4 regions of the Bradyrhizobium sp. JR3.5 genome follow, and region 3 is predicted to be linked to each of the others. Evidence: predicted binding sites of a transcription regulator. Region 3 holds the regulator's gene; each other region holds the start of a gene.

Region 1 (7,773 bases), on a different contig from region 3:
CGGCTCAACCACAGCGCCGTGGTGGCGCCGTTCCGCCGCGCCGAGCTGGCCGAATTGTTCGAGGCGGTCAGCGGCATCGAGCGCTGCGCCGCCGAACTCGCCGCGCTGCGCATGGAGGACGCCGACTTCGAACGGCTCGACGCGTTGCAGGACAAGATCGAGTGGCACCACGGCCGCGGCGAGCTGCGCGACTATTTTCTAGTGAACCAGCAGATCCATTCGGCGATCGTCGGCTTCGCCCGCAACGCGGTGCTGAAGGCGACGCATGAGGCGCTGCTGGCGCGGGCCGAACGGGCGCGTTTCTTCGCGCTCTCGGTGCTCGGGCGCTGGGATGAATCGGTGCGCGAGCACCAGGATATCCTGGCCGCGCTCAGGCGCCGCGATGCGGCGCGGGCCGGGCAGATGCTGGCCCACCATGTGCGCCGCACCGGCGAGATCGTCGCCGAGACGCTGGATGGCAAGGCACTGAACGACGAGGCGGATGACGCCGCGGTACCGGACACTCCCGCAAAGCCGCGCGGCCGCAAGACGAGGAACGTTGCGCCATGAAGATCCTGCTGCTCAATCCCAACACGACAGTGGCGGTCACGGATCTGCTCCATGCCGCCGGCAGCAAGGTGGCTTCAGCCGGCACCGAGCTCGTGCCCGCGACCGCCGCGCGCGGCGTGCCTTATATCGCGACCCGCGCCGAGGCCCAGATCGGCGGCGCGATCGCGCTGGAGATGCTGGCCGAGGCCGGCGGCGGCATCAATGCCGCCATCATCGCCGCGTTCGGCGATCCCGGACTGTTCGGCGCGCGCGAGCTGTTCGCGTTTCCGGTGGTGGGATTGGGCCGAGGCTGCGATGCTCACCGCCTGCATGCTCGGCCGGCGGTTTTCCATTGTGACCTTCGCCGGCGCGCTGGCGCCCTGGTACGAGGAATGCGTCGCCATGCACGGGCTGAGTTCACGCTGCGCCGGCATCCGCACGCTCGACGGTGGCTTCCAGTCGATCTCCGGCGTACAGGCCGAGAAGGAAGAGCTGCTGGTCGCGCTCGCCAACCAGGCGGTCGAACAGGACGGCGCCGACGTTGTCATTCTGTCGGGCGCGCCGCTCGCAGGCCTTGCCGCAAGGGTCCGCGACCGTATTCCGGTGCCCGTGGTCGATCCGGTCGCGGCCGCTGTGCGCCAGGCGGAGACGCTTGCCGTGCTCAAGCCGCGCAAGGCGGTCGCCGGCACCTTCCGGCGGCCTGATCCGAAACCAACGCTCGGACTGGCGGAGCCGCTTGCTGCAATCATCGAACATCGCTCACCGAAAGAGGGGACAGACTGATGTCCTTCGACACCATCATCCCGCGGCGGCACCGTCGTCACCGCTGCCGACACCTTTGCCTGCGATGTCGGAATCCGTGACGGCAAGATCACGGCGCTCGGCCGCGATCTCGGCGATGCGGCCACGATCATCGACGCCACCGACCGGCTCGTGCTGCCGGGCGGCATCGACAGCCACGTCCACTTCGCCCAGCCGTCGGGCGACGGCATCGTGATGGCGGACGGTTTTGCCAGCGGCACCCGCTCGGCGGCGTTCGGCGGCAACACCACCGTGCTGCCGTTCTGCCTGCAGGAGAAGGGCCAGACGCTGCGCGAGGCGCTCAAGCACTACCATTCGCTGGCGGACGGCGAATGCCATGTCGACGTCGCCTTCCATCTGATCGTCACCGATCCGACCGAGCACGTGCTGGGCCAGGAGCTGCCGGCGCTGGTCGAGGACGGCTATACCTCGCTCAAGGTCTTCATGACCTATGAGGGGCTGGCGCTGTCGGATCGCGAGCTGCTCGAGACCATGTCGGTCGCGCGCGAGACCGGCGCGATGCTGATGGTGCATGCGGAAAACTTCGACGCCATCCGCTTCCTGACCGACCGGCTGGAACGCGCCGGCAACATTGCGCCGCGCTTCCACGCCACCTCGCGGCCGATCCCGGTCGAGCGCGAGGCCACCCATCGCGCGATTTCGCTGTCCGAGCTGGTCGACGTGCCGATCATGATCGTGCATGTGTCGAACCGCGAGGCGATGGACGAGATCCGGCGCGCGCAGCAGCGGGGCTTGCGGGTGATGGGCGAAACCTGTCCGCAATACCTTGTCCTGACCGAGAAGGATCTCGACCAGCTCAACATGGAAGGCGCAAAGTACGTCTGCTCGCCGCCACCGCGCGATGTCGCCAGCCAGCAGGCGTGCTGGGAAGGCTTGCAGCAGAAAGTGTTCTCGGTGTTCTCGTCGGACCATTGTCCGTTCCGCTACGACGACCCGCAAGGAAAGCTCGCGCCCAAGGGGCGTACCAGCTTCCGCTGGGTGCCGAACGGCATCCCGGGGGTGGCGACGCGGCTGCCGATCCTGTTCTCCGAGGGCGTGGTGAAGGGGCGCATCGACCTCAACAGCTTCGTCGCCTTCAGCGCCACCAATCACGCCAAGATCTACGGCCTCTATCCGCGCAAGGGCACGATCGCGGTCGGCTCCGATGCCGACATCGCGCTGTGGGACCCCAAGCGCAAGGTGACGATCCGCCACGAGCTGATCCATGACGGCTCCGACTACACGCCCTATGAAGGGCTCGAGGTCACCGGCTGGCCGGTGTTGACCATGGTGCGCGGCAAGGTGGTCGTCGACGACGGCACCCTGGTCGGCAGCAAGGAGCACGGCACATATTTGCCGCGCGCCAAACCCCAGGCGGGGGCAACCATTTCCTAACACCCAAAGCAAGAAGGCAGGAGACCACCATGCCCTACGCGACAACCGACGACGGCGTGCGGCTCTATTTCGAGGAGACCGGATCCGGCCATCCGGTGATCCTGGTCCATGAATTCGCCGGCGACCTGCGCAGCTACGAGCCGCAGATGCGGCATTTCGGCAAGCGTTTCCGGACCATTGCCTATAATGCGCGCGGCTTTCCGCCGTCTGATGTGCCCGAGCAGGTCGCGTCCTATTCGCAGGCACGCGCAGCCGACGATATTCTTGCCGTGCTCGATCACATCGGCGCGCCGAGGGCGCATATCATCGGCCTCTCGATGGGTGGCTTTGCGACCTTGCATTTCGGATTGCGTCATCCGGCGCGGGCGCTGTCGCTGTGCATCGGCGGCTGCGGCTATGGCGCCGAGCTCGACAAGCGCGAGACGTTTCGCGCCGAGGCCGACGTGATCGCGGGCATGATCCGCAACGACGGCATGCCGGCCTTCGCCGAGCGCTACGCCTACGGGCCGACGCGCGTGCAATACGAGAACAAGGACCCGCGCGGCCACGCCGAGTTCAAGACCATGCTGGCCGAGCACTCGGCGGTGGGATCGGCCAACACTCAGCAGGGTGTGCAGAAGGAGCGACCCTCGCTCTACACGCTGGTCGACGAAATGAAGCGCATCACGGTGCCGACGCTGATCATCACCGGTGACGAGGACTGGCCGTGCCTGCTGCCGGGCATTCTGATGAAGCAGAGCATTCCGTCGGCCGCGCTCGCCGTCATGCCGAACTGCGGCCACGCCATCAACATCGAGGAGCCCGACGAATACAACCGGATCGTCGGCGAGTTCCTGGCGCAGGTCGAAAGCGGCCGCTGGCAGCAGCGCGATCCGAGAGCGGTGAGTGCTTCGATCACGGGGATGAAGGACGAGTTGGCTCGGCCAGATACGTCACGTTGAATTGTGCGACTACAGGAATCGTCTCGGACCGTGCGTGCATGAACACGTGGTACGCGCGGATGTAGGTCACATCACGACGCGCGTGCCGGCGTCATTGAGTTCGCGATCGATTCGATGACATCGATGCAATATCCGTTCGCGCGCGCCGCAACCGCCGCGTGAGATCGAACGCGTGACGATCACGTCGCGATGACACGTCAATCGCAAAACCGACACAGAGCTGTTACGCGCGCTGGCTAATGTGCCGCATGTCGACGTCATAAATCCTTAAAAAATGGGGCAAGAAGTGAAGGCGAAATTCCTTTCAACGGTCGGAGTCTGTCTGGTCGCTGCTGCTGCAGTTGTGTGCAGCGCCGCGGCTCACGACGATGATAGAGATCACGATCATCGTCATCCGAACGACATCCACACCGCAACGCCGATCAAGCATCTCGTCATCATCTTCAACGAGAATCGCTCGTTCGATCATTATTTCGCAACCTACCCGAATGCGGCCAATCCGACCGGCTCGATTCCGTTCGTTGCGAAGCCGCATACGCCGAAGGTCAATAACCTCGCCAACGCCAATTTGTTGACCAACAACCCGAACACCAATCCGGCCAACGGCACGGGCGCGACCAATCCGTTCCGCCTCGACCGCACGCAGGCCAACACGCGCTCGCAGAATCACGCCTACACGCCCGAGCAGCAGGCGGTCGACAACGGCAAGGAAGACCTGTTTCCGAAATTCACCGGTCGCGGCACCGCCGGCGGCGTCGGTGCCTTCGGCACCAACGGGCAGGTGATGGGTTATTTCGACGGCAACACGGTCACCGCGTTCTGGAACTACGCACAGAACTTCGCGATGAGCGACAATAGCTGGACCGACACCTTCGGTCCGTCGACGCCCGGCGCACTCGAGGTGGTTGCGGGCCAGACCAACGGTGCGCAGAACATCGTCGGCACGTCATCGTCGATCGCCGACGGCCAGGGCGGCCTGACGTTGATCGGTGATACCGACCCTGCCTACGACTCCTGCTCGAGCACGACCAGCCAGGTCCTGATGACCAGCAAGAACATCGGCGACCTCCTCAATGCCGAGCACATCAGCTGGGGCAGCTTCATGGGCGGCTTCGACCTGACGCTCAAGAACAGCAACGGCACCACCAATTGCGCCCGCAGCACCTTCTCGAGCAACGTCAACGGCAGCATCGTCGACTACATCCCGCACCATGCCTGGTTCCAGTACTACAAGTCGACCGCCAACCCGACCCATGCGCGGCCGAGCTCGGTCGACGCGATCGGCCACACTTATGTGCCCGGCAGCAAGACGCTCGATCCGGCCAATCACGCCTACGATCTCGAGGACTTCTACGCCTCGGTGAAGGCCGGCAACTTCCCCGCCGTCTCCTACATCAAGATGCCGGCCTATCAGGACGGTCATCCCGGCAACTCCGATCCGCTCGACGAGCAGGTGGGCAATGTCGAGCTGATCAACTTCCTGCAGAAGCAGAAGGAGTGGCGCGAGACCGCGGTCATCATCACCTATGACGACTCCGACGGCTGGTATGACCACCAGTACATTGCGCCGATCAGCGCCTCGTATGATCCGACCGCCGACCAGGTCAACGGTCCCGGCCAGTGCGGCCGTGGTATCGGCAAGCAGACGCAGCCCAAGGGCCTGAACGGTCAGCCGGTGAACGGCCGCTGCGGTCCCGGCACGCGGATCCCGTTCCTGCTGATCTCACCTTACGCCAAGAAGAACTTCGTCAGCCACACGCGCATCTCGCAGGCGTCCGTCGTGCGCTTCATCGAAGACAACTGGCTGCACGGCCAGCGTCTCGGCGGCGGCGCGTTCGACGACAGCGTCGAATCGATCACGGACATGTTCGACTTCGATCATGGCCATGATCACGACCGCGACGATCAGGAGAACAAGCTGTTCCTCGATCCGACGGCCGGCACGGTCATCGTCAGCCCGTCTGATGATCATCACCATCACTAACGCTCTGGGATCACTGGACGTCATATGAACGGCCGCATGTTGTGGCTTCTCGGCGCCGGCCTGCTCTGCATGGCCGGCGCCGTTGCGGCAGTCGAGACCCAAGGACTTCCGGGGACAAATCCGAGCCCGGTGCAGCTCAGGCGTCCGCCCGTCGCCCCGTTGTCCGGCATGGCGCAGCTCGGCCAGAAGATATTCTTCGACGCGTCGCTGTCCTCGTCAGGCGCATTGTCGTGCGGCTCCTGTCACAGTCCAGATCACGCCTACGGGCCGCCCAACGATGCGGCGGTCATGTTCGGCGGCCCCGCGCAATCGCGGCAGGGGACGCGCGCCGTTCCGGGACTGACCTATCTGGAACGCCAGCCGAATTTCAGCATCGGACCCGAGAAGGACGAGGACGACAATCTCGTCGACTTCGCGCAACTGGCCGCGGCAGGCCAGCAGGCTGCGCGTGCGAAAAAGGTCGCGACCGGGACCGCGGCGTCGGCGGTCAACATCGTTCCGCAGGGTGGGCTGTTCTGGGATGGCCGCGCCGATACGCTGCAGGACCAGGCGATCTTCCCGCTGCTTGATCCCAATGAGATGGACGGCGGCAGCATCGAGGTGTTGGCGCAGAAGCTGCGCCAGGCGAGCTATGCGCCGCGCTTTGCCGAACTGTTCGGCGCTCAGGTCTTCGACAATACGCGGCTGCTGGTCGCCGAGGCGATGTTCGCGGTCGCGCGCTATCAGGTCGAGGAGCCGAGCTTCCATCCCTACAGCAGCAAGTTCGACTACTGGCTGGAAGGCAAGGCGCGGCTGAGCGAGAGCGAGTTGCGCGGCTTGCAACTGTTCAACGATCCGGACAAGGCCAATTGCGCCGGCTGCCATACTTCGTCGCCGACCCGCGACGGCCTGCCGCCGCTATTCACCGACCATCAGTATGAGGCGCTCGGCGCGCCACGCAACGCCGCGCTCGCCAGCAACCGCGATCCCAACTATTTCGATCTCGGGGCCTGCGGCCCGTATCGCACCGACATTGCCGAGCAGACGCAATATTGCGGGATGTTTCTGACGCCGACCTTGCGCAACACCGCAACCCGCCACGTGTTCTTCCACAACGGCGTCTTCACGAGCCTCGAGCAGGTGCTGGATTTCTATAACTTCCGCGATACCAATCCGGAGAAGGTCTACCCGCGTGCGGCTGACGGTACAGTGCGGAAATACGACGATCTGCCGGAAAAACATCACGGCAATGTCGACGTCGCCGATCCGCCGTTCGAGCGCCGTCTCGGCGACACGCCCGCGATGACGGCGCAGGATGAAGCCGACATCATCGCCTTCCTGAAGACGCTGACCGATGGTTACCAGCCGGAGCGGTGAGCGGTCGCGACGGCTCATCGTGGAACCCATGCGTGAGTTGGCAGGTCCTCGTCATGCGCGCATAATGGGCCCATGAATGTCGTAGAAGGCAACGGTGCCAGAGTTCCCGCGATCGGGCTCGGCACCTGGGAGCTGCGCGGGCGGACCTGCGCCCGCATCGTCGAGCAGGCGCTGCGGCTCGGTTACCGGCACATCGACACCGCCCAGATCTATGACAACGAGCGCGAGGTCGGCGAGGGGCTGCGCGCCTCCGGCATCAAGCGCGACGATGTGTTCCTGACCACCAAGGTCTGGACCACACATTTCATGGCGAAGGATCTCGAACGTTCCGCCAAAGAGAGCCTGGCGCGGCTGCGTATGGCCGAGGTCGATCTGTTGCTGCTGCACTGGCCGCATCCGCACGTGCCGCTTGCCGAGACGCTCGGTGCGCTGGCGCGGGTCAAGCAGGCGGGACTGGCGCGGCATATCGGGGTCTCGAACTTCAACGTGGCGCTGATCGAGGAGGCGGTGGCGGCGTGCCCCGAGCCGCTCGCCTGCGATCAGGTCGAGTACCATCCTTATCTGGGCCAGGCCGACGTGATCGAGGCGTGCACGCGCCATGGCATGGCATTCGTCGCCTACAGCCCGATCGCGAAAGGACGCGTCAAGGGCGACCGCGCGCTGGCGCGGATCGGCGACCGTTATCGCAAGACGGCTGCCCAGGTCTGCCTGCGTTGGCTGGTGCAGCAGAATGTCTCCGCGATCCCGCGCACCTCGAAGCTCGAGCGG
Region 2 (7,773 bases), 3.1 Mb from region 3:
CGATCACGAAGATCAGCGCGAACACGATGCCGGGCACGGTGCGGGCGAATTCGAGCAGGCGACGGACGGTAAAGCGCACCCACGGTCCCGGCGAGGTGTTCTGGGCGGCGAAGAAGTTCAGCGCAAAGGCGAACACGGCACCGGTCAAGGTGCCGACATAGCTGATCAGGAGGGTCTCACCGAGCAGCCGGAGCCATTTCTTCAGACCCCAGAACCATTCCACCGGATCGGTCCAGACCCGGGCACCGGAATCCAGCGTCAGGATGCGGTCGAAATAGCTGACGAAGTTGCCGAAATAGGTGAAGAACGTGTGCAGATTCACCTCGGCGCCGAGCGCCGCGATAAAAAGCGCCGCGCAGAACACCGCGGCCGCCACCGTTACCTTCAGCCGCTTGCGCGCGACCGCCTTGCGATAGGCATCGTTCAGCGTCGCCAATTGCTGCGCGGGAAGGATGGAAATGGCGGTCGCCATCGATGCGGGCCAGTCTGCTCGAGGGGTGAACGAAAAGGGCCGGGTTGTCGAAACCCGGCCCAATTCAGCAGCGACGTGCGATCAGGAGCCTTTCTTGCGCAGAGCGTCGACGAACTTGATCAGCTCGATGGTCTTGTCGTAGTCGGCGTTGGTGACTGGCTGCCATGGACGGTTCTTGCCGTCGGACAGCTTCTTGAAGGCTTCCGGATCCTTCGTCGGCATGTCGAGGAAGGCCTGCTTGATCTTCGCCTTCATGTCGTCGGGAAGACTCTCGAGATAGGCGTAGGGCGAGTTGATGATCAGGTCGGACTTCACGATGATGCGGAAGTCCTCCTTCTTCAGCGGCGTGCCGTCGCTCGACTTCACCATGTTCTTGGCGAGCATGCGGGTCAGGTTGGAATCATCGTCGGCATTCCACCAGTTGGCGGCGACGTCGACGGTGCCCTGCGCCAGCGCCAGCACAGCGTTCTCGTGGCTGCCGGTGAAGACGACCTTGGAGAAGTAGGTCTCCGGATCGATCCCCATCTGGTTCAGCTTGAAACGCGGCATGTTGTTGCCGGAGGTCGAGTTGGGATCGACCAGGCCGATATTCTTGCCCTTGAGGTCTTCGACCTTCTGGTACGGGCTCTTGGCGAGCACGTAGAACACCGAATAATAGCCCTTCGAACCGTCGGCATTGACGTCGATCACGAACGCGTCGGTCTTGACGCCGGTGAGGCGGGCGCGGGCGAACGACGCCGGGCCGTAGTAACCGATGTGGATGTTGCCGGCGCGCTGGCCCTCGATGACGGCTGCGTAGTCGTTGGCGACGCGCAGGGTCACCTTGATGCCGAGTTCCTTCGACAGATATTCGGTGAGCGGACCGTAGCGCTCGGTAACGCCGGAGCCGTTCTCGGCGGGGATCACCGCGAAGGTGATCTCCGGATACTTGGTCTTCCAGTCCTCGGCCGAAGCCGATCCTGCGAATGCCAGCGCAGCGGCGCCGGCCAGAATGATGCGACGAGTGATCATGTTACCCCTCTTTGGTAGTTACGCCTGTTGGCCGGGCGAAATGCCCGGTTGCCCTGTTTCTCGAAAATGCGCCGCTCAGGCCGCGGCTGCGGTGCCGAGCGCCGGAGCAGTTGCGCCATCGGGCACGGGCAGCGGTGCCGCGCCCATGACGTCATTGGCCTCGAGGTCATAGAGCTCGCGGGCAATGTGGTCGGTCAGCGCCGCGGGGGCGCCGTCGAACACCACGCGACCCGCCGCCATGCCGATCAGGCGATCGCAATAGGTTCGCGCCAGGTCGAGGGAATGCAGGTTGCAGAGCACCGTGATGCCGAAATGCTTGTTGATGCGCAGCAGCGCATCCATCACAATCTTGGTGTTGCGCGGATCGAGCGAGGCGATCGGCTCGTCGGCAAGAATGATGTCGGGCTCCTGCACCAGCGCGCGGGCAATCGCGACCCGCTGCTGCTGGCCGCCGGAGAGCTGGTCGGCGCGCTGCGCCGCGAGCTGGGCGATGTCGAACTGCTCGAGCGCCGACAGCGCAAGCGCCCTGTCCTGCTCCGGCCAGACCTGCGCCAGCGAACGCCAGGACGGGATCTGCGCAAGCCGGCCCATCAGCACGTTGGTCAGCACGTCAAGACGCCCGACGAGGTTGAATTGCTGGAAGATCATCGCCGAGCGCGCCCGCCACTGCCGCAGCGCCTTGCCGCGCAGCGCGGTGACATCGGTGCCTTCAAACAGGATGCGGCCGGAGGTCGGGTCGGCGAGACGGTTGATCATCCGCAGCAATGTCGACTTGCCGGCACCGGAGCGGCCGATCACGCCGACGAAGCTGCCCGGCGCGATCGAAAAGGATGCGTTATCGACTGCGGCCTTTGTGCCGAACCGGCACGTCAAACCTTCCACCACCAGCATGCAATGCTCCAACCGCGTCGCGTTGGGCCATCGCTATCCCCGGTGCTTGACAGTTATGTGACGTGACATTGCAGTGCGGCGATCGTCCACACCCCTCCCCTGCCGTTCGTTTGACGTCATTGCAACGTCATGATGTTGTCATCAAGCATCCCGATGACGAGCCCGCATCTCCCCGGAAGCCAAAGATTTACAAGATTTGCGGAGGCCCTGATGGCCGGAAAAACACTCTCGGTTGTGCCGACGATCGACCCGACTGCGTCGGTGCGCGAGAGCAAGCTCGGCAAATATACCGAGGTCGGCGCGCGCACCATCCTGCTTGAAGTCAGCATGGATGACTATTCCTACGTCGTGAACGACAGCCAGATCACCTACACCTCGATCGGCAAGTTCTGCTCGATCGCCGCGATGACCCGCATCAATCCCGGCAACCACCCGATGCATCGCGCGACCCAGGCGCATTTCACCTACCGCGCCAGCGCCTATTTTCCCGGCGAGAGCGACGACACCGACTTCTTCAACTGGCGACGTGCGCATCACGTGCATATCGGCCATGACGTCTGGATCGGTCACGGTGCGATCCTGCTGCCGGGCCGGAACGTCGGAACCGGCGCTGTCGTCGCTGCAGGCGCGATCGTGACCAAGGATGTGCCCGCCTACACCATCGTTGCCGGTAATCCGGCGCGTCCGGTCAAGCGGCGCTTCTCCGAGACAGCAGCGGATCGCCTGACAGCACTCGCGTGGTGGGACTGGGATCACGAAACACTTCGTCGTGTCCTGCCCGACTTCCGCAAGCTCGCGGTCGAGGAATTTCTCGACAAGTACGAGGCCGAGGCCGTATCCCAATCACGGAATAAATAACGGAGCACCGTATCGTGACGGACATTTTCATCGAGGGCGGACGCGCGCTGGTTGACGGTGCCTTGGTCGAGACTTCGCTGCGGACCTCAGGCCGCGACATCGGCGCGCTCGACGCCGAACAGGGCCGCGCCGCGCTCCACATCAATGCCGGCGGCCTGCTGGTGCTGCCCGGCATCATCGATCTGCACGGCGATGCGTTCGAGCGGCAGATGATGCCGCGCCCCGGCGTCGATTTCCCGACCGACGTGGCGCTCATCGACAGCGACCGGCAAGCGATCGCCAACGGCATCACCACCGTCTTCCATGGCACGACCTGGTCGTGGGAGCCCGGCCTGCGCAGCGCGGAGAACGCGCGCAAGCTGCTCGATGCGATCGAGGCGCTGCGGCCGCAGCTCGCCGCCGATACGCGCTTCCACCTGCGTCACGAGACCCACAATCTCGAAGCCGAAGCCGAGATCATTCAATGGCTCACCGAAGGCCGCATCGACCTGTTCGCCTTCAACGACCACAGCAACGTCAAGCCGAAGAAGCGCAACCAGCTGGCCGAACGCACCGGACTCTCCGTCGAAGCCGTCAACGACATGCTCGATCGGATCGTGGCGCGCCGTCCCGTGGTGCCCGCCTCGATCGCGCGACTGGCGGCCGCAGCACGCGCGGCGAACATTCGGATGCTCTCGCATGACGACAACACCCCCGCGATGCGCCAGGAGTTTCGCGCGCTCGGCGCCACGATCGCCGAATTCCCCGTCAATGAAGACACCGCGCGCGATGCCGCGGCCGCGGGCGACTTCATCGTGTTCGGGGCGCCCAATGTGGTGCGCGGCGGCAGCCACACCGGCTGGACCAAGGCATCCGACATGATCGCACAGGGCCTCTGCTCGGTGCTGGCGTCGGACTACTATTATCCGGCGCAACTGCTCGCCGCGTTCCGCCTCGCCGCCGATGGCATCCTGCCGCTCACCAAGGCCTGGGACCTGATCTCGTCGGCGCCGGCACGCGCGGCCGGGCTTGCCGATCGCGGCGTGATTGCCGCGGGCCGCCGCGCCGACATCATCGTCGTCGACGACAAGGTGCCGCAGCGGCCGCGCATCGTCGCCGTAATATCAGCCGGACGGTTGGTGCATCTGGCTGATGCGAGCTGCCTCGTTCACTCGCTCGCCCCGCGCAAAACGGTTGCGGCAGCATAGTCAGGACCTATTCTGCTGCCATGGCCAACACTCCGCGCTACGCGATCTATTATGCGCCGTCGCCCGACAGCGCCCTGCACCGCTTCGGCTCGACGCTGCTCGGCTACGACGCCGTGTCGGGCGACGACCTGCCGTTTCCCGATGGCGTCGCGCCGGACTGGCGCGAGGTAACGGAGGATCCGCGCAAATACGGCTTTCACGCCACACTGAAGGCGCCGACCGCGCTCGCCGATGGCGCGAACGAGTCCGAGCTTGTCGACGCCTGCGCTGCCTTCGCCGGGCGCGCACGGCACATTCCCGTGATCGCGCCTGTGGTCGATGCCATCAGCGGCTTCATTGCCGTGATCCCGGCGAGCCGCTCGGATGATCTTCAACAGCTTGCCGCCGATTGCGTCACCGAATTCGACACCTTCCGTCCGCCGCTGACGCCGCAAGATCGCGCGCGGCGCAGACCCGACCGGCTCACTGCGCGGCAGCGCGACTATCTCGATCGCTGGGGCTATCCTTATGTCATGGAGGAATTCCGCTTCCACATGACCCTGACGGGACGATTGAGCGAGGAGCGGCGGGGCCCGATCGTGGCGCGGCTGCGCGAGCGGTTCGCGGCGATCGACCTTGCGACGCTCGCAATCGACCGCATCGCGCTGTTCAAGCAAGCCGACAGCGCATCCCGCTTCCGCATCATCGGCAGCTGGCCGTTGCGAGCGTAGCGGCGGACGCTACTCGTCCACCCGGGTGCGGGCGATGATCTCGGCGGCACCCTTCGCGAGCAGCTCCATCCCGACGGCGCGACCGAGTTCGCGCGGCCGGTCCGCCGGTCCGCGCCGCGTCACCTCGATGAAGCCGGCACCGGCCTCGTCGAGCACCGAGGCGCGCAGCGTCAGCTCGTTTCCGGCGAGCGTGGCGTGGCCGGCGATCGGCGAATTGCAATGGCCGTTGAGCACCCACAGCACCTCGCGCTCGGCCTCGGCGGCAAGCCGCGACTGCGCGTTGTCGATCCCGGCAAGCCGCGCCCGCGTCGCCCAGTCGGTCTCGACGCATTCGACCGCGACGATGCCCTGACCGACCGCCGGAAGCATCTCGTCGACGGAGAAGTCATGCGCGATCCGCGCGGTCATGCCGATGCGCTCGAGGCCGGAACGCGCCATCACCAGCGCATCCGCCGGCCCCACCTCGCCGCCATCGGGCAGCCGCTGCTTGGCAGCGCGATCGAGTTTTGCAATTCGCGTGTCGGCGGCACCGCGGAAATGAATGACCGTCGCCTCCGGAAACAGCCGCCGCAGATAGGCGGCGCGGCGCACGGCATTGGTGCCGATCATGAAGCCCTTGCCGCGCGAGGCGCGAAACGCATCCAGCGACAGGCCCGGCCGCAACACGAGGCTGTCATTGGCGGCATCGCGCGCCAGCATCGCGGCAAGGACGAGACCCGGCGTCTCCTCATTGCCCGGCACGTCCTTCAGCGAATGCATCGCCGCCTGCAGCGTGCCGGCACGCATGGCTTCGCGGATCTCGGCGACGAAGGCGCCGCCCTTGCCGCCGTGACGCAACAGCTTGCTGGTCTGGTCCTGGTCGCCGCGGGTCTCGAACTTGACGATCTCGACGGCAAGGTCGCCCGCCGAGGCGCGCAGCAGCCGCGCGACCTCGTCCGTCTGCGCGAGCGCCATCGCGCTCTTGCGCGTCCCTATCCGCAAAACCTGTCCTGACACGAAAGCTCCGCTGCGCGTGATCATCAACGGCTGGGGATTAGAACAAAAGGCCAGTTAAAACAATGGTTTTTGCCCCGACCCGGCCACGCTCAGGGAATCTCGTCAACGAGCGCCACGCCGGCCTCGCGCATCGCCGCCGTGGCGGCAGCAAGCGAACCGCCGAGATCGATGGCGCGGCAGCCCGCCAGCACGACCGCGGTCTCGAACCCGAGCCGCCGCGCATCGAGCGCCGAATACTGCACGCAAAAATCCGTCGCGAGCCCGGCCATCACGACGCGCTTGAGGCCGCGCTCGCGCAGATAACCGGCGAGCCCGGTCGGGGTTGTCCGGTCGTTCTCGAAGAACGCCGAATAGGAATCGATCGCGGCCCGGAACCCCTTGCGGATCACGAGCTCGGCCCGGTCGGTTACGAGGTCGGGATGAAACGCGGCGCCCGCCGTGCCCTGGATGCAATGATCCGGCCACAGCGTCTGCGGCCCATAGGGCATGGCGACCGAGGAGAACGCTGCCGCGCCCGGATGCGAGCTCGCAAACGAGCTGTGGCCTGCCGGGTGCCAGTCCTGGGTCAGCACGACATGGTCGAAGCGCCCGGCGAGCCGGTTGACGACAGGCACGACGGCATCGCCGTCGGCCACCGCCAGCGCGCCGCCCGGGCAGAAATCGTTCTGCACGTCGATGATCAGCAAGAGATCGTCGGGCCCGATCTTCATCACGTCCCGATCCGCAACGACGCGCGCAGCTTGCGCAGGCAGGCGATCACCGACAGCGCCGTGATGCGGCCGGTCTTGGGATTCTCCGAGGGGATGTTCTCGATCATCATCGAGAATCGCGCGGAATCGGAATCGACCTCGATCCGGTGGGTGTTGCGTGTCACCGTCGGATCCGCCCAGATCTCGACCCGGGTGCGATCGGGGCCGATGCCGGCGAGCGACAGCGCCACCGCGACGTTGAGATTGGCCGGAAAGCCCTTCGCCGCGTCGCGCGCGCTGCCCTCGAAGACGCGCAGCGGTTCCGTGATGTCATCGATCCGGATGTTGTTCTCGACCAGATGCGGCGCGCCGATGAGGCCAGCGACCGGCTTCCGCGTCACGAGCCTTGCCGAATGGATGGTCCCGACCGCAGCCGCAGTCACGGCATCGAGCCCGATCAGCGCGCCGGTCGGCACGATGATCTGGCCGCCATGCGCTTTCGCGAGATCGACCAGGTCCTCGTTCTGCAACAGCGCGCCGACGCTGAGCACGACCGCGGTCTTGCCGCGCTCGACCACCGGCGCCACGATCGCGCGCACCAGCTTGCTCGGCGCACACTCGACCACGATGTCGGCGAGCTCGGCAAGCTCATCGATCGGCACCAGCTTCGGCGCAGACTTGAGCTCCGCGATCCAGCCGCGGTGCTTGTCCGGGCTGTTCGCCGACACCGCAACCAGCGTCAGGCCCTCGATGCCCCGATCGAGCGCCTTGACGACATCGGTGCCGATCGCGCCGAGGCCGGCGACCGCAACCCGTGTCTTTGCCTTGCTGTCAGCCATCATTTCCCGCCGGCGAGCATCTTGACCAGGCGATAGAGATACTCCTCGCCCTCGTAGAATGATTTGACGAGCACGCGCTCATCCTTGCCATGGTTCCGGTTGTCGTCGACATCGGCGCCG
Region 3 (7,773 bases):
CGATGACGATCTACGAGAACATCGCCTTCGGCATCCGCCTCTACGAGAAGATCTCGAAGTCCGAGATGGACGACCGGGTCGAGAAGGCGCTGCGCGGCGGCGCGCTGTGGAACGAGGTCAAGGACAAGCTGAACGCTTCCGGCCTGTCGCTTTCCGGCGGCCAGCAGCAGCGCTTGTGCATCGCGCGCACCGTGGCGGTGCGGCCCGAGGTGATCCTGTTCGACGAGCCGTGCTCGGCGCTCGATCCGATCTCGACCGCCAAGGTCGAGGAGCTGATCCAGGAGCTCTCCGAGGACTACACGATCGCGATCGTCACCCACAACATGCAGCAGGCGGCGCGCGTCTCCGACAAGACCGCCTTCATGTATCTCGGCGAGCTGATCGAGTTCGACGACACCAACAAGATCTTCACCTCGCCGAGCGATCGACGGACTCAGGATTACATCACCGGCCGGTTCGGCTGAGGAGATACAAGATGGCTTCTGAACATACCGCCAAGGCATTCGACAGCGACCTGCAGGAGTTGACCCGCCTGGTCGCCGAGATGGGCGGCCTCGTCGAGCGGATGATCACCGAGTCGGTCGACGCGCTGATCCGTCGCGACGTCGCGCTCGGCAAGCGCGTGGTCGCCGCCGACATCGAGATCGACAATCTGCAGCGCGTCATCGAAGAGCGCGCGGTGCTGACGATCGCCCGCCGCCAGCCGATGGCGATCGACCTGCGCGAAATCGTCAGCGCGATGCGCGTGGCCACCGACCTCGAACGGATCGGCGACCTCGCCAAGAACATGGGCAAGCGCGTCGCGGCGCTGGAAAGCGATTTCCAGCCGCTGAAGCTGATCCGCGGCCTGGAGCACATGACCGACCTCGTGCTGTCTCAGGTCAAGTCGGTGCTCGACGCCTATGCCGCGCACGACCTGCCGGCGGCGATGAACGTCTGGAAGGGCGACGAGGAGGTCGATGCGATCTGCACCTCGCTGTTCCGCGAGCTGCTGACCTACATGATGGAGGATCCGCGCAACATCTCGTTCTGCATCCATCTGATGTTCTGCGCCAAGAACATCGAGCGGATCGGCGATCACGCCACCAATATCGCCGAGACCGTGTTCTACATGATCGAGGGACAGCAGATCACCGACAAGCGCCCGAAGGGCGACATGACCAACTTTGCCACCACTGTGCCGGGTACCTAGGACATGATCCGCGAGCGCGGAGCCGGATTGTCTTCACGACAAGTCGTTTCCGCGGGGATTATGCCCAGGAAAGTAAGCGTTTCGGTTTGCGTCTGGGCAACGGATCACCACAGAGAGAGAATTTAAGCCGATGAGCGCACGCATTCTGGTAGTCGAAGACGAGGAAGCGCTGACGACACTGTTGCGCTACAACCTCGATGCGGAAGGCTACGATGTCGAAACGGTCGGGCGCGGCGACGATGCCGACACCCGCCTGAAGGAGCGCGTTCCCGACCTCGTGGTACTGGACTGGATGCTGCCGGGCCTGTCCGGCATCGAGCTGTGCCGCCGCCTGCGGGCGCGTCCCGAGACCAAGCAGCTTCCGATCATCATGCTGACCGCGCGCGGCGAGGAGAGCGAGCGCGTGCGCGGGCTTGCGACCGGCGCCGACGACTACATCGTCAAGCCGTTCTCGGTGCCGGAACTGCTGGCACGGGTGAAGGGCCTGCTGCGCCGCGCGAGCCCGGAGCGGCTTGCGACCGTGCTGACCTATGGCGACATCGAGCTCGATCGCGAGAAGCGCCGCGTGGCGCGCTCGGGACGTCCGATCGATCTCGGTCCGACCGAGTATCGGCTGCTCGAATTCTTCCTCGAACATCCCGGCCGCGTGTTCAGCCGCGAACAGCTGCTCGACAGCGTCTGGGGCCGCGACATCTATATCGATGAGCGTACCGTCGACGTGCATATCGGCCGCCTGCGCAAGCTGCTCAATCCGGGCCGCGAGCAGGATCCGATCCGCACCGTGCGCGGCGCCGGTTATGCGCTCGACGACCGGTTTGCCAAGGCCGAGCCGCAGCCGTAAGGCTTGCACGGCAACCTCAAGCCACAACACGGCGTTGTCCCGGCTTTCGCCGGGACGACGCTGGTGGATACTTCCGCGCGACGATCACACAAAAAAATCCCCGCTTTCGCGGGGATTTGTTTTTGCAGTCCAGGCAGTTTCCCGAGTGCTACTTGATCTGTGGCTTCGCCGACGGCCGGCGGCGATCGTTGGCGGGCTGGTAGGCAACGCGCGAGTGATGCGCGCAATAGGGCAGGCCGGCGAGCGCCTTGCCGCCGCAGAAGAAGAATTCCGGGCTCGAGGGATCGCCGACCGGCCAGTGGCAGGTGGCCTCGTTGAGCTGGAGCAGCGACAGCCGCTGGCTCATCGGCACCACGTTGTCGAAGGAGATCGGATCGGGCTCCATCTCGACCTCGAAGGCGTGCGCAAGCGCGGTGTTGCCGCGCGAGACCGGGCGCGCCACCCGCATCATGTGCTGGGCGGGGCGGGCCTTGCGCTGCCGCGGCGCGGCCGTGGAGGGGGCCTTGGCGCGGCCGGAGAGGCCGAGCCGATGCACTTTGCCGATCACGGCGTTTCGCGTCACATTGCCAAGTTCCGCCGCGATCTGGCTGGCCGAGAGGCCGGATTCCCAGAGCTTCTTCAGCTGCTCGACGCGATCGTCGGACCATGTCAATACAGTCATCACATTCTTCCTTTCGCATGGCGCCGGCCACTCATCGGAGCGGCGCTGCGAGCCAATCTGGACAAATATCCCTTCGGCCAGAATCCCTTAGCCCTCGCCGGGCACGGTGTTGCGCCCGAACGTTTACGCGAGACACGAAGGCTACTTAGAGGGTCCAGTACTGCCGCACGAGATGTCGTACCCGACAGGCCAAACGCTACAATATGGCGTGACTCTGGCGCAAGAGTCCGCGGCCGTGCGTCCACATGTTCCCACAAAGTTAAGCATTGCTATGAGGCTTTTCCACCGCACCGGAATGCTCCGGATTGCGCTGGTTTCGTATTGCAGGAAGGCCGGCTCCTGACGATTGACACTTACCGGCCGCCGCATAGAATGACCCGTACGTGCCGCCCGCAAAGGCGGCCGTTTTGTTTTCCGAAGCTGGCGGTTGCTGTGTTGGCGTCAAGGCGCGCGGCAATTGACGGCTTCAAACCGGCAGTGAACGCCATGACCAACGCCTCGTCGCATCTGCTCCCCGTCTTCGCCCGGGTCGATCTCGGCTTCGAGCGCGCGCGAGGGCGCCTGGCTGATCGCAACCAACGGCGACCGCTATCTCGATTTCACCTCGGGTGTCGCGGTGAACGCGCTCGGGCATGCGCATCCGCATCTGGTCAAGGCGCTGCAGGAGCAGGCGACCAAGCTCTGGCACATGTCGAACCTGTTCAAGAGCCCGGATGGCGAGGTGCTCGCCGCGCGGCTGTGCCAGCAGAGCTTTGCCGACTTCGTGTTCTTCTGCAATTCCGGCGCCGAAGCGATGGAGGGCGTGATCAAGCTGGTCCGCCACCACCACTTCTCCAAGGGCCATCCGGAGCGCTACCGCATCATCACCTTCGAGGGCGCCTTCCATGGCCGCACGCTGGGCACGCTGGCTGCGACCGGCTCGGCGAAATATCTCGAAGGCTTTGGCCCGCCGATGGACGGGTTCGACCAGGTGCCGCACGGCGACATCGAGGCGGTGAAGAAGGCGATCGGCCCGCACACCGCCGGCATCCTGATCGAGCCGGTGCAGGGCGAGGGCGGCGTGCGCTCGGCGCCGCAGGCGTTCTTCAAAGCACTGCGCGCGCTGTGCGACGAGCATGGCCTGCTGCTCGCCTTCGACGAGGTGCAGACCGGCATGGGCCGCACCGGCGAGCTGTTCGCCTACAAGCGCACCGGCGTCACGCCGGACGTGATGTCGCTGGCGAAGGCGCTCGGCGGCGGGTTCCCGATCGGCGCGGTGCTGGCGACCGCGCAGGCTGCGGCCGGCATGGCGCCGGGCTCGCACGGCTCGACTTTCGGCGGCAATCCGCTCGCGGTCGCCGCCGCCAATGCGGTGCTCGACGTCATGCTCAAGCCCGGCTTCTTCGAGCACGTGCAGAAGATGTCGCTGCTGCTCAAGCAGAAGCTCGCTTCCGTGGTCGACCGCTATCCCGGCGTGCTGTCGGAGGTGCGCGGTGAGGGCCTGTTGATCGGAGTCAAGGCGGTGGTGCCGTCGGGCGATCTGATCGCCGCGCTGCGCAACGAGAAGCTGCTCACCGTCGGCGCCGGCGACAATGTGGTGCGGTTCCTGGCGCCCCTGATCGTGACCGAGGCCGAGATCGACCAGTCGATCACAGCGCTCGAGCGCGCCTGCTCTGTGCTATCGGCGCCGCAGCCGAAGAAGGCGGCTGGATAATGAGCAAGCCGGTCCGTCACTTCCTCGACATCAACGAGCTGCCGCTCGCCGAGCTGCGCAACATGCTCGAAGCCGGAGCCGCCATGAAGGCGAAGCTGAAGGCGCATGAGAAGGGCAGGAAGCCGCTCGAAGGCAAGACGCTGGCGATGATCTTCGAGCGCCCGTCGACCCGCACAAGGGTGTCGTTCGACGTCGGCATGCGCCAGCTCGGCGGTGAATCCATCATGCTGACCGGCGCCGAGATGCAGCTCGGCCGCGGCGAGACCATCGCCGACACCGCGCGCGTGCTGTCGCGTTATGTCGATGCGATCATGATCCGCATCCTCAACCATGACGCGCTGCTCGAGCTCGCCGCCCACGCCACCGTGCCCGTCATCAACGGCCTGACCCGGCGTTCGCATCCCTGCCAGGTGATGGCCGACCTCATGACCTATGAGGAAAACCGCGGCTCGATCGAGGGCAAGACGGTGGCCTGGACCGGCGACGACAACAACGTGCTGGCCTCCTGGGCGCACGCTGCGGAGCGGTTCAAGTTCAATCTCAACATTGCCACCCCGCCCGAGCTCTCGCCGAAGAAGCCGATGCGGGACTGGATCAAGGCCACCGGCGCGCCGATCATGCTCGGCACCGATCCGGAAGCCGCCGTGCGCGGCGCCGACTGCGTCGTCACCGACACCTGGGTGTCGATGGGCGACAAGGAGGGCGAGCACCGCCACAACGTGCTGAAGCCCTATCAGGTCAATGCCAAGCTGATGTCGCTCGCCAAGCCGGACGCGCTGTTCATGCACTGCCTGCCCGCGCATCGCGGCGAGGAGGTCACCGACGAGGTGATCGACGGCCCGCAATCCGTGGTGTTCGACGAGGCGGAAAACCGCCTGCATGCGCAGAAGGGCATTCTGGCCTGGTGTTTCGACACGGTCGCGTAGTCGACGACATCAATGCCGTCGTCCCTGCCTTGTGCGCAATTGCGCACTGGAGCAGGGACCCATACGCCGCGGCCTGCGAAAAAGGCACATGGGCAGACGCCTTGTGCCGCGACAAAATCCTGTGGTTATGGGTCCTTGCTTTCGCAGGGACGACGTCGATTCCCGGTATGCTGAACCCCTTTATTTCATGGTCCGAGACCCCAGATAGAGCGCCATGGTTTCACAATCCCCCGACATCAAAATTCAGGCCGAGACGCCCATTCGCGCGCCCTCGGCGGTTCCTGTTGACGATGCTGTGCTGGCCTTCGAGGTCGGTGCGCTGGACTTGCGCGGCCGGCTGACCCGGCTCGGCCCCGCGCTCGACGAGATCCTGCACAAGCACGATTATCCGCCCGCGGTCGGCAAGCTGCTCGGTGAGGCCATCGTGCTCACCACGCTGCTCGGCTCCTCCGTCAAGTTCGAGGGCCGCTTCATCCTGCAGACTCGGACCGACGGTCCGGTCTCGCTCCTGATCGTCGATTTCCAGGCGCCCGACCGGCTGCGTGCCTATGCGCGCTACGATGTGGCGCGCCTCAAGGACGGGCAGAGCTCGGGTGAGCTGCTCGGCAAGGGCCACCTTGCAATGACGATCGATCAGGGCGCGAACACCAGCCGCTACCAGGGCCTGGTCGCGCTCGACGGCGGCGGCCTGGAAGAGGCGGCCCACGAATATTTCCTGCGCTCGGAGCAGATTCCGACGCGGGTGCGGCTCGCGGTCGGCGAGGAGATGCGCGGCGGCGAAGGCGGCAAGCTGCACTGGCGCGCCGGCGGCATCCTGCTGCAATTCCTGCCCAAGGCCCCCGAACGCGCCAAGCAGGCCGATCTGCATCCCGGCGATGCGCCGGAAGGCACGGCCACGCACAGCGTGCCGGATGACGACGCCTGGGTCGAGGGGCAGTCGCTGATCTCCACCGTCGAGGATGTCGAGCTGATCGATCCCGATCTCTCCGGCGAGCGGCTGCTGTACCGCCTGTTCCACGAACGCGGCGTGCGCGTCTTCAACCCGCAAACGCTGCGCGCGCAGTGTTCCTGCTCGCGCGATGCGGTGTCGTCGATGCTGAAGAGCTTTGCGCCGAACGATCGCGCCGAGATGGTCAAGGACGGCAAGGTGGTCGTGACTTGCGAGTTCTGCTCGTCGGTCTACGAATTCACGCCGCAGGAAGCCGGCGTCGAGTAGGCGGAAAACCGACCACGAGACCCGGCAACCAGGCCTGTCAGCTCAGCAAGGTGCGGGTCTTGCCGGCGGCGTCATAGATTTCGATCTGAAGCATCGGATACGACGCCTTCAGTTGTCGGCCAGACGCTTCAGCAGCCTCGGCGGTGTCGAACTCCGACTTGAAGTGTTTGTCGACAATGATCACGAAGCCTTCGGTGGGAGGCCGGTCGGCGCGCAGTGGCTTCTTCGGCTCTGTTTCTTCAATGGAGTGCAGGGTTTTCTTCGTCATGGGAATCCTCCTGGATCGATCTCAACTCAGCCGGTGAAACGCGGGCGGCAGGGTCTCGCGCACGAGCCCGCTCAGATTCAAGGTCTCCCCGCTGTCGGTGATATCCGAGAACAGTACCTCGACATAGGGATGCTGGCGGTTGAACGCAGCACCGCGTTGGTATTTCGCACTGACGATCCGCTCGATCGCCGCCAGGTTCAGCCTGCCGAGTGCGTTGTATTGATCGCGGAACAGGCTTTGATGTCCGCCGCGATGCTCGACAGACTCGGCCCAGACGTCCATCACCTTGCGGCCGATGAATGCCTCGACCCGTTCATTTCCATCACGGGCGAAAAGTCGCAGCCCGTCCATGCTGTGCTGTCCGTCATCGACGTCAAATTGGGTAAGTGACATGGTGAATCTCCTGTTGTCGTGGTTGGCTCACATCGGCGGTCCATCGGGGACTGCACCTCCTTCATTGTCCCATCGCGACAAAGCCGCAGCGCCCGATCTCGCGTCCTGACGCGCCTCCAGAACCTTGTCGCGACCGGCATCATCCTTGTGCTTGTGCAGGAAGCGCGCGATCTGCCCGCGGAGCGCCGACGTCTCCAACAGTTTTCCGACCGATCCGGCGGTGTCGAAGATTTCCCGCTGCAGCGCCTTCGGCAGCACGTTCCATTGCATGATGATGGCCGCGCCGAGGCACCGCAGAACGTACTCCTCTTCGGCGGCAAGGGCGGCGCCGCGAGAGCGGTCCTGCTCCGCGACGTTTATTGCGTTGTCGAAATTGTCCGCCAATCCTTGCTCGTTATCCGCGAGCGAAGCGAGGCGGTCTTGCTGCTCTTGAAACTTGCGGCTTTCGCCCTGACTGCTCGAACGCTTGATCAGTTCGCCGTATGCGGCTGCCTTGGTGCGGTACTGCTGAGATTTGAACATGGCGGTCCCTTTCCTTGGAGGTCTCCGCGCATTCCGACCAATCTCGATGGCTGACGAGGAT
Region 4 (7,773 bases), on a different contig from region 3:
TATCTGATTCCAGTCGATGCCAAGATCGCAACGCCGTCCGACCTCGACGGCAATGCGGTGCGCATGTCGACGTGATGGGCACGCTCGAGAACGTCCCGAGCCGGATGCGCATCGTGGTGCTCGCCGCCTGCCGCAACAACCCGTTTCCCAACGTCAACGACGCCGGCCGCGGCCTTGCCGTCGTCGATGCACCGAGCGGCTCGATCGTCGGCTATTCGACCGCACCCGGCATGGAAGCGCAGGACGGCAGCAACGGCCACAGCCCTTACACCAACGCCTTCCTGCGCCTGGCGCGCGAGCGCAATCTGCCGATCGAGCAGCTGTTCAAGCGCATTCGCCTCGACGTCAACTCTACGACCGACGGCCGGCAGACGCCCTGGGAAAGCTCGTCGCAGACCTCCGATTTCTCTTTCTTCGGCGACACCGCAGTGGCGTCGGCGCGTGCGCCAGCGAATGGCCCGGTGGTGCAGATGGCGTCGAACCTGCCGAACCGCTCGGTGCGCCAGGCCTATGACTTCGTGCTGTCCGAGGGCCGGGCGGACTATTATGAGGAATTCATCCGGCTCTATCCGCGCGATCCGCTCTGCGACCGCATTCGCTTCCTGCTGACGAACTGGTTGCAGGTCGCGGCCTGGCACAAGGCGGTGCTCGCCAACACGCCGTTCGCCTACAAGACCTTCCACGACAATTTCGGCAACAGCCCCTACGCGCAGTCGGCGTTGAAGCTGCAGGTGCAGCCGAAAGCAATTCCGCTGATGCAGTTCACGCGGCTTTCCAGTCGTCCAGCCTTCCGGCCGATCAATGCCGGCGCACAGGGTGCCGTCGGCAAGATCGTGACCATGCCCGCGCCTGGAGCGAAGCCGGTCGGCATGCCAAGCTCAATCGGCAAGGGCAAGGTCGCGAGCCTTCCTGGCGCCAATGCCGGCAACACCACATCGAACCGGATCATGAAAGATAACAGCGGGCCGCACTTCCGCGCCGAGCGGCAGAGCATGCAAGTCAACCGGACGGGATCGGGTGGTAGCCATACAGCGTTCCACCCAAGTCCGTCCGGCTCACATCTCGGCGGAATGGGCGGCAGCCACCGTGGCGGCTTCAGGCACTGATCAGCCGCGCTCCACAACGAAACTGGGGCAGAGCGAGCACCGCCCTGCCCCCGTTTCGTTTCAAGATGCGGGTCTCAGGCGACGAGCTTCGCAAACAGGTCGGCATCGACATTGCCGCCCGAGAGCACGATGACGACGTTCTTGCCCTTGGCGTCGATCCGTCCCGCGAGCAGCGCCGCGAGCCCGACCGCACCGCCGGGCTCGACCACGAGCTTCAGCTCGCGATAGGCGAAAGCGACGGCGGCACCGACCTCATCGTCGGAGACGCTGACGCCGTTTGCCAGCAGCTTGCTGTTGATGGCGAAGGTGAGCTCGCCCGGCATCATCGCCATCAGCGCATCGCAGATGGTGCGCGCCGCGACCGGATGCGCCTCGCGATGGCCGACCTTGAGCGACAAAGCGTGGTCGTCATAGCCCGCGGGCTCGGCGACGATCACCTGGGCCTGCGGATATTTCGCCTTCACGGCGGTAGCAACGCCCGCGATCAGGCCGCCGCCGGAAGCCGGCGCCACCACGATGTCGGGCACAAGCCCGAGCGCGGCCATGTCCTCGGCGATCTCGCGGCCGGCGGTGCCCTGGCCCGCGATCACGAAGGGATCGTCATAGGGACGCACCAACGTCGCGCCGCGCTTGCTGGCGATGCCATTGGCGATCGCCTCGCGGTCGTCACGATCGCGATCATACAGCACGACCTCGGCGCCATAGGACTTGGTCCGCTCGCGCTTGGTGATCGGCGAGTCCGCAGGCATCACGATGGTCGCCTGCATGTTGAGGATCTTTGCCGCCGCGGCAACGCCTTGGGCGTGGTTGCCCGAGGAGAACGCGACGACGCCCCCGCTCCGCTTGTCCTGCGGTATCGAGGCGAGCTTGTTGAAGGCGCCGCGGAACTTGAACGATCCGGTCCGTTGCAGCATCTCGGGCTTGAGGAAGACCTGGGTGCCGACGCGTTCGTTGAGAACGGGGAAAGTCAGGAGCGGCGTGCGCACCGCGAACGGCGCGACCACCCTTGCGGCGGCATCGATGTCCGCAGCAGCGACGGGTGGATTGAGAGTGATGTCCGTCATCCACGATTTGTATCGCGGCGGCGGGCAGCCCGGCAAGACGCTTTAGCGTGAGTTTGGCTGAGGCGCCGGCAAAGCCGCAAAATGATGCTCTTCGGCGCCGAATTCGAGCGCCTCGCCGTCGGGCGCCGCGGGGCGGACGTTCATGCAGCGGTCGATGAACACCCGGGCCGACGCCTGCCAGGTGTGGAGCGCGGCGAAATCGACGCAGGCCTGCCGCGGGATGCTGAGCGCCTCCAGGCAGGCGTGGCGCAGATCCTCGTCGAGCACGCCGACCGGCGCCGCGCCGATCACGTCGCGGGGACCGGTGACCGGAAAAGCGGCAACCGGCAGGCCGCTGGCCAGCGCTTCAAGCAGCACCAAACCGAACGTATCGGTGCGGCTGGGGAAAACGAACACATCAGCCGCGGCATAGATTTCGGCCAATTCTTCCCCATGGCGGGCGCCGAGGAAGAGGGCTTCCGGATATTTCCGCTCCAGCGCCGCCCGCGCCGGGCCGTCGCCAACCACCACCTTGGTGCCGGGCAGATCGAGATCAAGGAATGCTTCGAGGTTCTTCTCCACCGCCACCCGGCCGACGCTGAGATAGACCGGCTGCGGCAGGCAGAGATCGACATCGCGCGGGTGGAACAGCGCGGTCTCGACGCCGCGCGACCACAGCACCACGTTGCGGAAGCCGCGCTGGCGGAGTTCGGCGGCCAGCGCCGGGGTCGCGGCCATCACCGCCCGGCTCGGCCTGTGGAACCAGCGCAGTGCCCGCCACACCCAGGCTTCCGGGACAGGCGTCCGTGCCGAGACGTATTCGGGGAAGCGGGTGTGGAAGCTCGTCGTGAACGGCAGGCCGCGCCTACGGCAATAGCGGCGGACCGACAGCCCGATCGGGCCTTCCGTCGCGATATGGATGCTGTCGGGCCTGGCCGCCTCGATCAGGCTGGCGACCTTGGCCTGGTACGGCAGCGCCAGCCGGAGATCGCGATAGCTCGGCATCGCGAAGGTGCGGAACTCGTCCGGCGTCAGGAAGCTCACCTCCACGCCGAGCGATTTCGCCGCCTGTGCCATCATGGTCAGCGTGCGGACAACCCCGTTGACCTGGGGATGCCACGCATCGGTCGCGACCAGGATATGCGTCATGCAGCGCGTGCCGTCACTCGCGGAACTGGCGCGATCCGGCGCACCGGGTCGGTCCAGGTGATGATCTCGAAATTGCCGTCCTCATGCTCGGCGAGCGCCGTGCAGCTCTCGACCCAGTCGCCGCAATTCATGTAGCGGATGCCGTGCTCGTCATGAATCGTCGCGTAATGGATGTGGCCGCAGATCACGCCGTCGCAGCCGTGACGCCGCGCCTCGCCGGCCAGCGTCGCCTCGAACGCGCCGATATAGTTCACCGCCTTCTTGACCTTCAGCTTGGCCCATTGCGACAGCGACCAGTACGGCACGCCGAACATCTTGCGGAAGAAGTTGACGAAGCGATTCATCTGGATCGCGAAGTCGTAGGCCTTGTCGCCGAGATGGGCGAGCCAGCGCGCGTTCTGCACCACGAGATCGAAGATGTCGCCGTGGATCACGAGGTAGCGCTTGCCGTCGGCGCCGGTGTGAACGGTGTTCTCCACCACGTCGATGCCGCCGAAATGCGTGCCGTAATATTTGCGCAGGAACTCGTCGTGGTTGCCCGGGACGTAGATCACCTTGGCGCCCTTGCGCGCCTTGCGCAGCATCTTCTGCACGAAATCATTGTGGGTCTGCGGCCAGTACCAGTTCGACTTCAGCGCCCAGCCGTCGACGATATCACCAACGAGGTAGATCGTGTCGGCATCGTGGGAGCGGAGGAAGTCCAGCAGGCGGTCGGCTTGCGAACCGCGGGCTCCGAGATGAACATCGGAGATAAACAAAGTGCGAAAGCGCCGCTCTGGGCTTTCTTCACTCAAGGAGTCACTTCCCATGCCTGTGCACCTAACAGATTCCTGTGACAAGGCGATGACGATCCCCGCGACCCAAGGCCTCACTAACAGTTAACGAGAATCAGCAGCACGCCCCTCCAGTGCGGATAACAGCGGCGTGCGACAATCTGGCGACATGGGTGGACGCAGCTGTGCGGAACAGGCGTTGTGTTGCCTGCATATCGCGGCGGAACAACGCGCAGCGATGAACACGTTGCCCGGATGGAGCGAAGCGCAATCCTGGAAGGTGCTTCCGCCGAGAGCGCGGCCCCGGATTTTGCTGCGCTTCATTCGGGCTATGCGAGCGTCAGTAATATTTGTGGAAGTGGTGCACCGGCCCGTGGCCGCGTCCGACAGCGAAGCGATCGGCGGCGGCGATCGCATCAGAGATCCAGGCCTTGGCGTTGCGCACGGCGGTCTCCATGCCTTCACCCTTCGCCAGTCCGGCGGCGATCGCCGATGACAGCGAGCAGCCGGTGCCGTGCGTGTTCGCGGTCGCAATGCGCGGCGCCGCGAGCGCGATGCTGCGCGCGCCGTCGATCAGATAGTCGATGCTCTCGGCGCCGTGCCCGTGGCCGCCCTTGACCAGCACCGCGCGACATCCCATCGCCAGCAATTGCCGGCCCTGTCGCGCGACGTCCTCCTCGTTTGAAGCGACCGGCTCGTTCAGCAGCGCCGCCGCTTCCGGCAGGTTCGGCGTGATCAGCGAGGCCAGCGGAAACAGCATGGTCTTCAGCGCATCGACCGCCTCAGCCGCCAGCAGCCGATCGCCCGACGTTGCGACCATCACCGGATCGAGCACGACATGGCGCGGCGCCCAGCGCTTCAGCCCGTCGGCAATCGCCACGATCGTCTCAGCCTGCGCCACCATGCCGATCTTCACCGCGCCGACGTCGAGGTCGGAGAACACCGCATCGATCTGGGCCGTGACGAACGCCGCGGGCACCGGATGGATGCCGCTGACCCCCGTGGTGTTCTGCGCCGTCAGCGCCGTGATGGCGGAGGCGCCATAGACCCCGAGCGCGGCGAAGCTCTTGAGGTCGGCCTGGATGCCCGCCCCGCCCGAGGAATCCGAGCCGGCAATGGTGAGCGCGACCGGCGTCATGTTGCGGGACCGGCGGTTGCGACGAATGAGACCATGACGAACAAGATCATGGCCTGTCCTAGCCCGGCCGCCCATTGGCAGCAAGTTCGCCTGACTCTACCGCGAGTTGGCCTTGTTGCCCCCTTGCCTTCACCTCTTGCTTTGGCCGCCCGTTTTTGGCCTATAGTCGGCCAAATCCCCGGAGACGACTTTGATGGTTCCTTTCTTCGTCCAGATCAAATGCAAGCTCGGCCAGTCCTACACCGTCGCCAACGCGCTGGCGGAAGCCGAGATTGCCTCCGAGATCTATTCGACCGCGGGCAATTACGATCTGCTGGTCAAGTTCTACGTCGACCACGACACCGACATCGGCCATTTCATCAACGAGAAGGTTCAGGTGATCCCGGGCATCCAGGACACCCTCACCATCATCACCTTCAAGGCGTTCGGCGCGAAGTAGGACGCCCCCCGCTAGGACTTCTTCTCGGGCTTCACCGGCTTCGGCGGCCCCTCGACCGGCGGCAGCGACTTGATGTATTCGGCGATCGCGTCGCGATCGCTCGGCGAGAGTTGCGAGGTGTTGCGGATCACGCGCACCATCGATCCGCCGGCACTGTCGCCGTCCGGCGTCTGTCCGCTCTCGAGGAAATAGGCGAGGTCCTTCGCGCTCCAGTCGGCGATCCCCCGCGGCGTGATGTTGGGCACCCAGCCTTCGCCTTCCGGATTCGGGCCACCGGCGAAGCGCTGCGAGGTGATGATGCCGCCGAGGAAATTGCGCGGGCTGTGACACTCGGCGCAATGGCCGAAGCTGTTGACGAGATAGGCGCCGCGATACCAATGCGCCGAGCGGCTCGCATCCGCGACGAACGGCTTGCCGTCCATGAACAGGAATTTCCAGACACCGACATTGCGCCTGATGTTGAAGGGAAACGGCACATCGTGGTCGCGCACCTTGCCGGCGATCGGCGGCAAGGTCTTCAGATAGGCAAACAGGTCGCGCACGTCATTGAGCCTGGCGTGCTGATAGGATGTGTAGGGAAACGCCGGAAAATAATGCGTCCCCGAGGGCGACGTGCCCTTCATGACCGCGGTGACGAAATCAGCCTCGCTCCAGCGGCCGATGCCGTCGTTCGGGTCGGGCGAGATGTTCGGCGCATAGAAGGTACCGAACGGCGACGGTATCGCGAGGCCGCCGCCGAGCCTAGTGCGATCTTCCTGCTTCGGCACCGCATGGCAGGAGGAACATCCTCCCACATTGAACGTTGTGAGCCCGTTGGCCAGATTGGGCTGGTAGGCGGGCAGTGCGCTCGCGGCAACGGTCGCGGGGATTGTCAGCCACCAGAACACACCGAAGCCGATCAAGCCGGCCAAAGCGGCCAGGAGGAGAATTCGTCGCAACATTCACCGATCCGCCATTGGTCGCGTCAGTTAATCAGCCAGTATGATGGCAACCGGTCGCACAAGCTCGCATCAAATTTGCCGCACTCACGATCATTTTGGGAATAAATCCAAAGAGCCGCGGTTTGAAGATTTGCAACCATCGTGTGACGTCAAAGGGGAGAGAACCATGCCAAACAAGACCTTGCTCGCTACGCTGACACTCGGCGCCGCAATCGTGCTCGCCGGCCCGGCCTTTGCCGAAAAGCTGCACGCCAAGCTGGACGGCAAGTCCGAAGTGCCTGCGACCACCAGCGCCGGCACCGGCACTGCCGACATCGACTACGACGCAGCCACCAAGAAGCTCAGCTGGAAGCTGACCTATTCCGGCCTGTCGGGTCCGGCCACCGCCGCGCATTTCCACGGCCCCGCCGAAGCCGGCAAGAATTCCGGTGTCGCGGTGGCCATCCCGAACGCGACGTCGAGCCCGGTCGAGGGCAGCGCAACGTTGACCGACGCGCAGGCCGCCGATCTCCTCGCCGGCAAGTACTATGTCAACGTCCACACCGCGGCCAACCCGGGCGGCGAGATCCGCGGCCAGGTCACGAAGTAATCAGTTCACCAAGTAGATCGCACAAAGTCACGTCAACAAGAAACGGCCGGCACAAAAAAGGGCGGATGCTTCACGGCATCCGCCCTTTGATCGACCGAATGGCGATCAGCCCTTCTTGAGGCGATAGGTCTCGTGGCAGCCGCCGCACTGCTTGCCGATCACCGTCAGCTCGGCCTTCAACGTGTCGACATCCTTGATCTTGCCCTTGGCGTCAGCGACGGACTTGGCAAAGCTCGCGATGTGCTGCTCGAAGCCGGTCTTGTCTTCCCAGATCTTCGGCCCAGCGGAGTAATCACCTTCCGTCTTGAGGCCCTTGCTGCTTTCAGGGAACAGCGTCGGCAGCTTCTTGGCGGTGTCCTCGAACTTCGCCAGCGCGGCGTCGACCGTTGCCTGCTCGTAGGGCTTCTCGCCCTTGATGATGGCGCCGAGTGCACCGGCGTTCTTGCCGGTTTCCTTCATCTGGGCCTGGGTCTGCTTGACCTGATTCTGGTCGGCCACCACCGCCCCCGCACTCAACGCAAGCATCGCTGCAACGACGACAATCCGCTTCATCGGCAAAACCCCTCAATCCTGCTCTGTCCCGGGTCCGCAGGTA

Evidence for each region. Region 3 encodes PhoB, which activates phosphate uptake and scavenging genes when phosphate is short. Its sites were predicted from a motif close to TGTCATNNANCTGTCAT; they were not measured.
Region 1: ACVWW1_RS07560 (phospholipase C) is a predicted target of PhoB. The motif match lies at 3,921-3,937, and genes of this name have one in related genera.
Region 2: phnC (phosphonate ABC transporter ATP-binding protein) is a predicted target of PhoB. The motif match lies at 2,500-2,516, and genes of this name have one in related genera.
Region 4: ACVWW1_RS03320 (UDP-2,3-diacylglucosamine diphosphatase) is a predicted target of PhoB. The motif match lies at 4,131-4,147, and genes of this name have one in related genera.

The regions. Positions count from the first base shown of each region.
Region 1 is NZ_JBSRYV010000001.1:1,500,027-1,507,799, forward strand. Features, by position in the region: gene ACVWW1_RS07540 (GntR family transcriptional regulator) at 1-549, shown strand, start outside; partial or broken gene ACVWW1_RS07545 (aspartate/glutamate racemase family protein) at 546-1,311, shown strand; partial or broken gene hydA (dihydropyrimidinase) at 1,311-2,724, shown strand; gene ACVWW1_RS07555 (alpha/beta fold hydrolase) at 2,754-3,665, shown strand; gene ACVWW1_RS07560 (phospholipase C) at 3,952-5,649, shown strand; gene ACVWW1_RS07565 (cytochrome-c peroxidase) at 5,686-7,005, shown strand; gene ACVWW1_RS07570 (aldo/keto reductase) at 7,078-7,773, shown strand, end outside.
Region 2 is NZ_JBSRYV010000002.1:608,307-616,079, forward strand. Features, by position in the region: gene phnE (phosphonate ABC transporter, permease protein PhnE) at 1-472, opposite strand, end outside; gene phnD (phosphonate ABC transporter substrate-binding protein) at 554-1,483, opposite strand; gene phnC (phosphonate ABC transporter ATP-binding protein) at 1,559-2,374, opposite strand; gene ACVWW1_RS19490 (transferase hexapeptide repeat family protein) at 2,585-3,232, shown strand; gene ACVWW1_RS19495 (alpha-D-ribose 1-methylphosphonate 5-triphosphate diphosphatase) at 3,247-4,419, shown strand; gene ACVWW1_RS19500 (DUF1045 domain-containing protein) at 4,440-5,129, shown strand; gene hemC (hydroxymethylbilane synthase) at 5,139-6,149, opposite strand; gene pncA (bifunctional nicotinamidase/pyrazinamidase) at 6,215-6,835, opposite strand; gene ACVWW1_RS19515 (aspartate dehydrogenase) at 6,835-7,653, opposite strand; gene ACVWW1_RS19520 (M20/M25/M40 family metallo-hydrolase) at 7,653-7,773, opposite strand, start outside.
Region 3 is NZ_JBSRYV010000002.1:3,732,155-3,739,927, forward strand. Features, by position in the region: gene pstB (phosphate ABC transporter ATP-binding protein PstB) at 1-464, shown strand, start outside; gene phoU (phosphate signaling complex protein PhoU) at 476-1,192, shown strand; gene phoB (phosphate regulon transcriptional regulator PhoB) at 1,323-2,033, shown strand; gene ACVWW1_RS34690 (GcrA family cell cycle regulator) at 2,182-2,694, opposite strand; partial or broken gene ACVWW1_RS34695 (acetylornithine transaminase) at 3,181-4,387, shown strand; gene argF (ornithine carbamoyltransferase) at 4,387-5,313, shown strand; gene ACVWW1_RS34705 (Hsp33 family molecular chaperone) at 5,528-6,529, shown strand; gene ACVWW1_RS34710 (hypothetical protein) at 6,567-6,797, opposite strand; gene ACVWW1_RS34715 (signal transduction histidine kinase) at 6,819-7,190, opposite strand; gene ACVWW1_RS34720 (hypothetical protein) at 7,218-7,712, opposite strand.
Region 4 is NZ_JBSRYV010000001.1:679,851-687,623, reverse strand. Features, by position in the region: partial or broken gene ACVWW1_RS03335 (caspase family protein) at 1-1,106, shown strand, start outside; gene ACVWW1_RS03330 (threonine/serine dehydratase) at 1,181-2,170, opposite strand; gene ACVWW1_RS03325 (glycosyltransferase family 4 protein) at 2,213-3,298, opposite strand; gene ACVWW1_RS03320 (UDP-2,3-diacylglucosamine diphosphatase) at 3,295-4,107, opposite strand; gene thiD (bifunctional hydroxymethylpyrimidine kinase/phosphomethylpyrimidine kinase) at 4,412-5,209, opposite strand; gene ACVWW1_RS03310 (Lrp/AsnC ligand binding domain-containing protein) at 5,403-5,648, shown strand; gene ACVWW1_RS03305 (c-type cytochrome) at 5,660-6,589, opposite strand; gene ACVWW1_RS03300 (CHRD domain-containing protein) at 6,756-7,178, shown strand; gene ACVWW1_RS03295 (c-type cytochrome) at 7,284-7,730, opposite strand.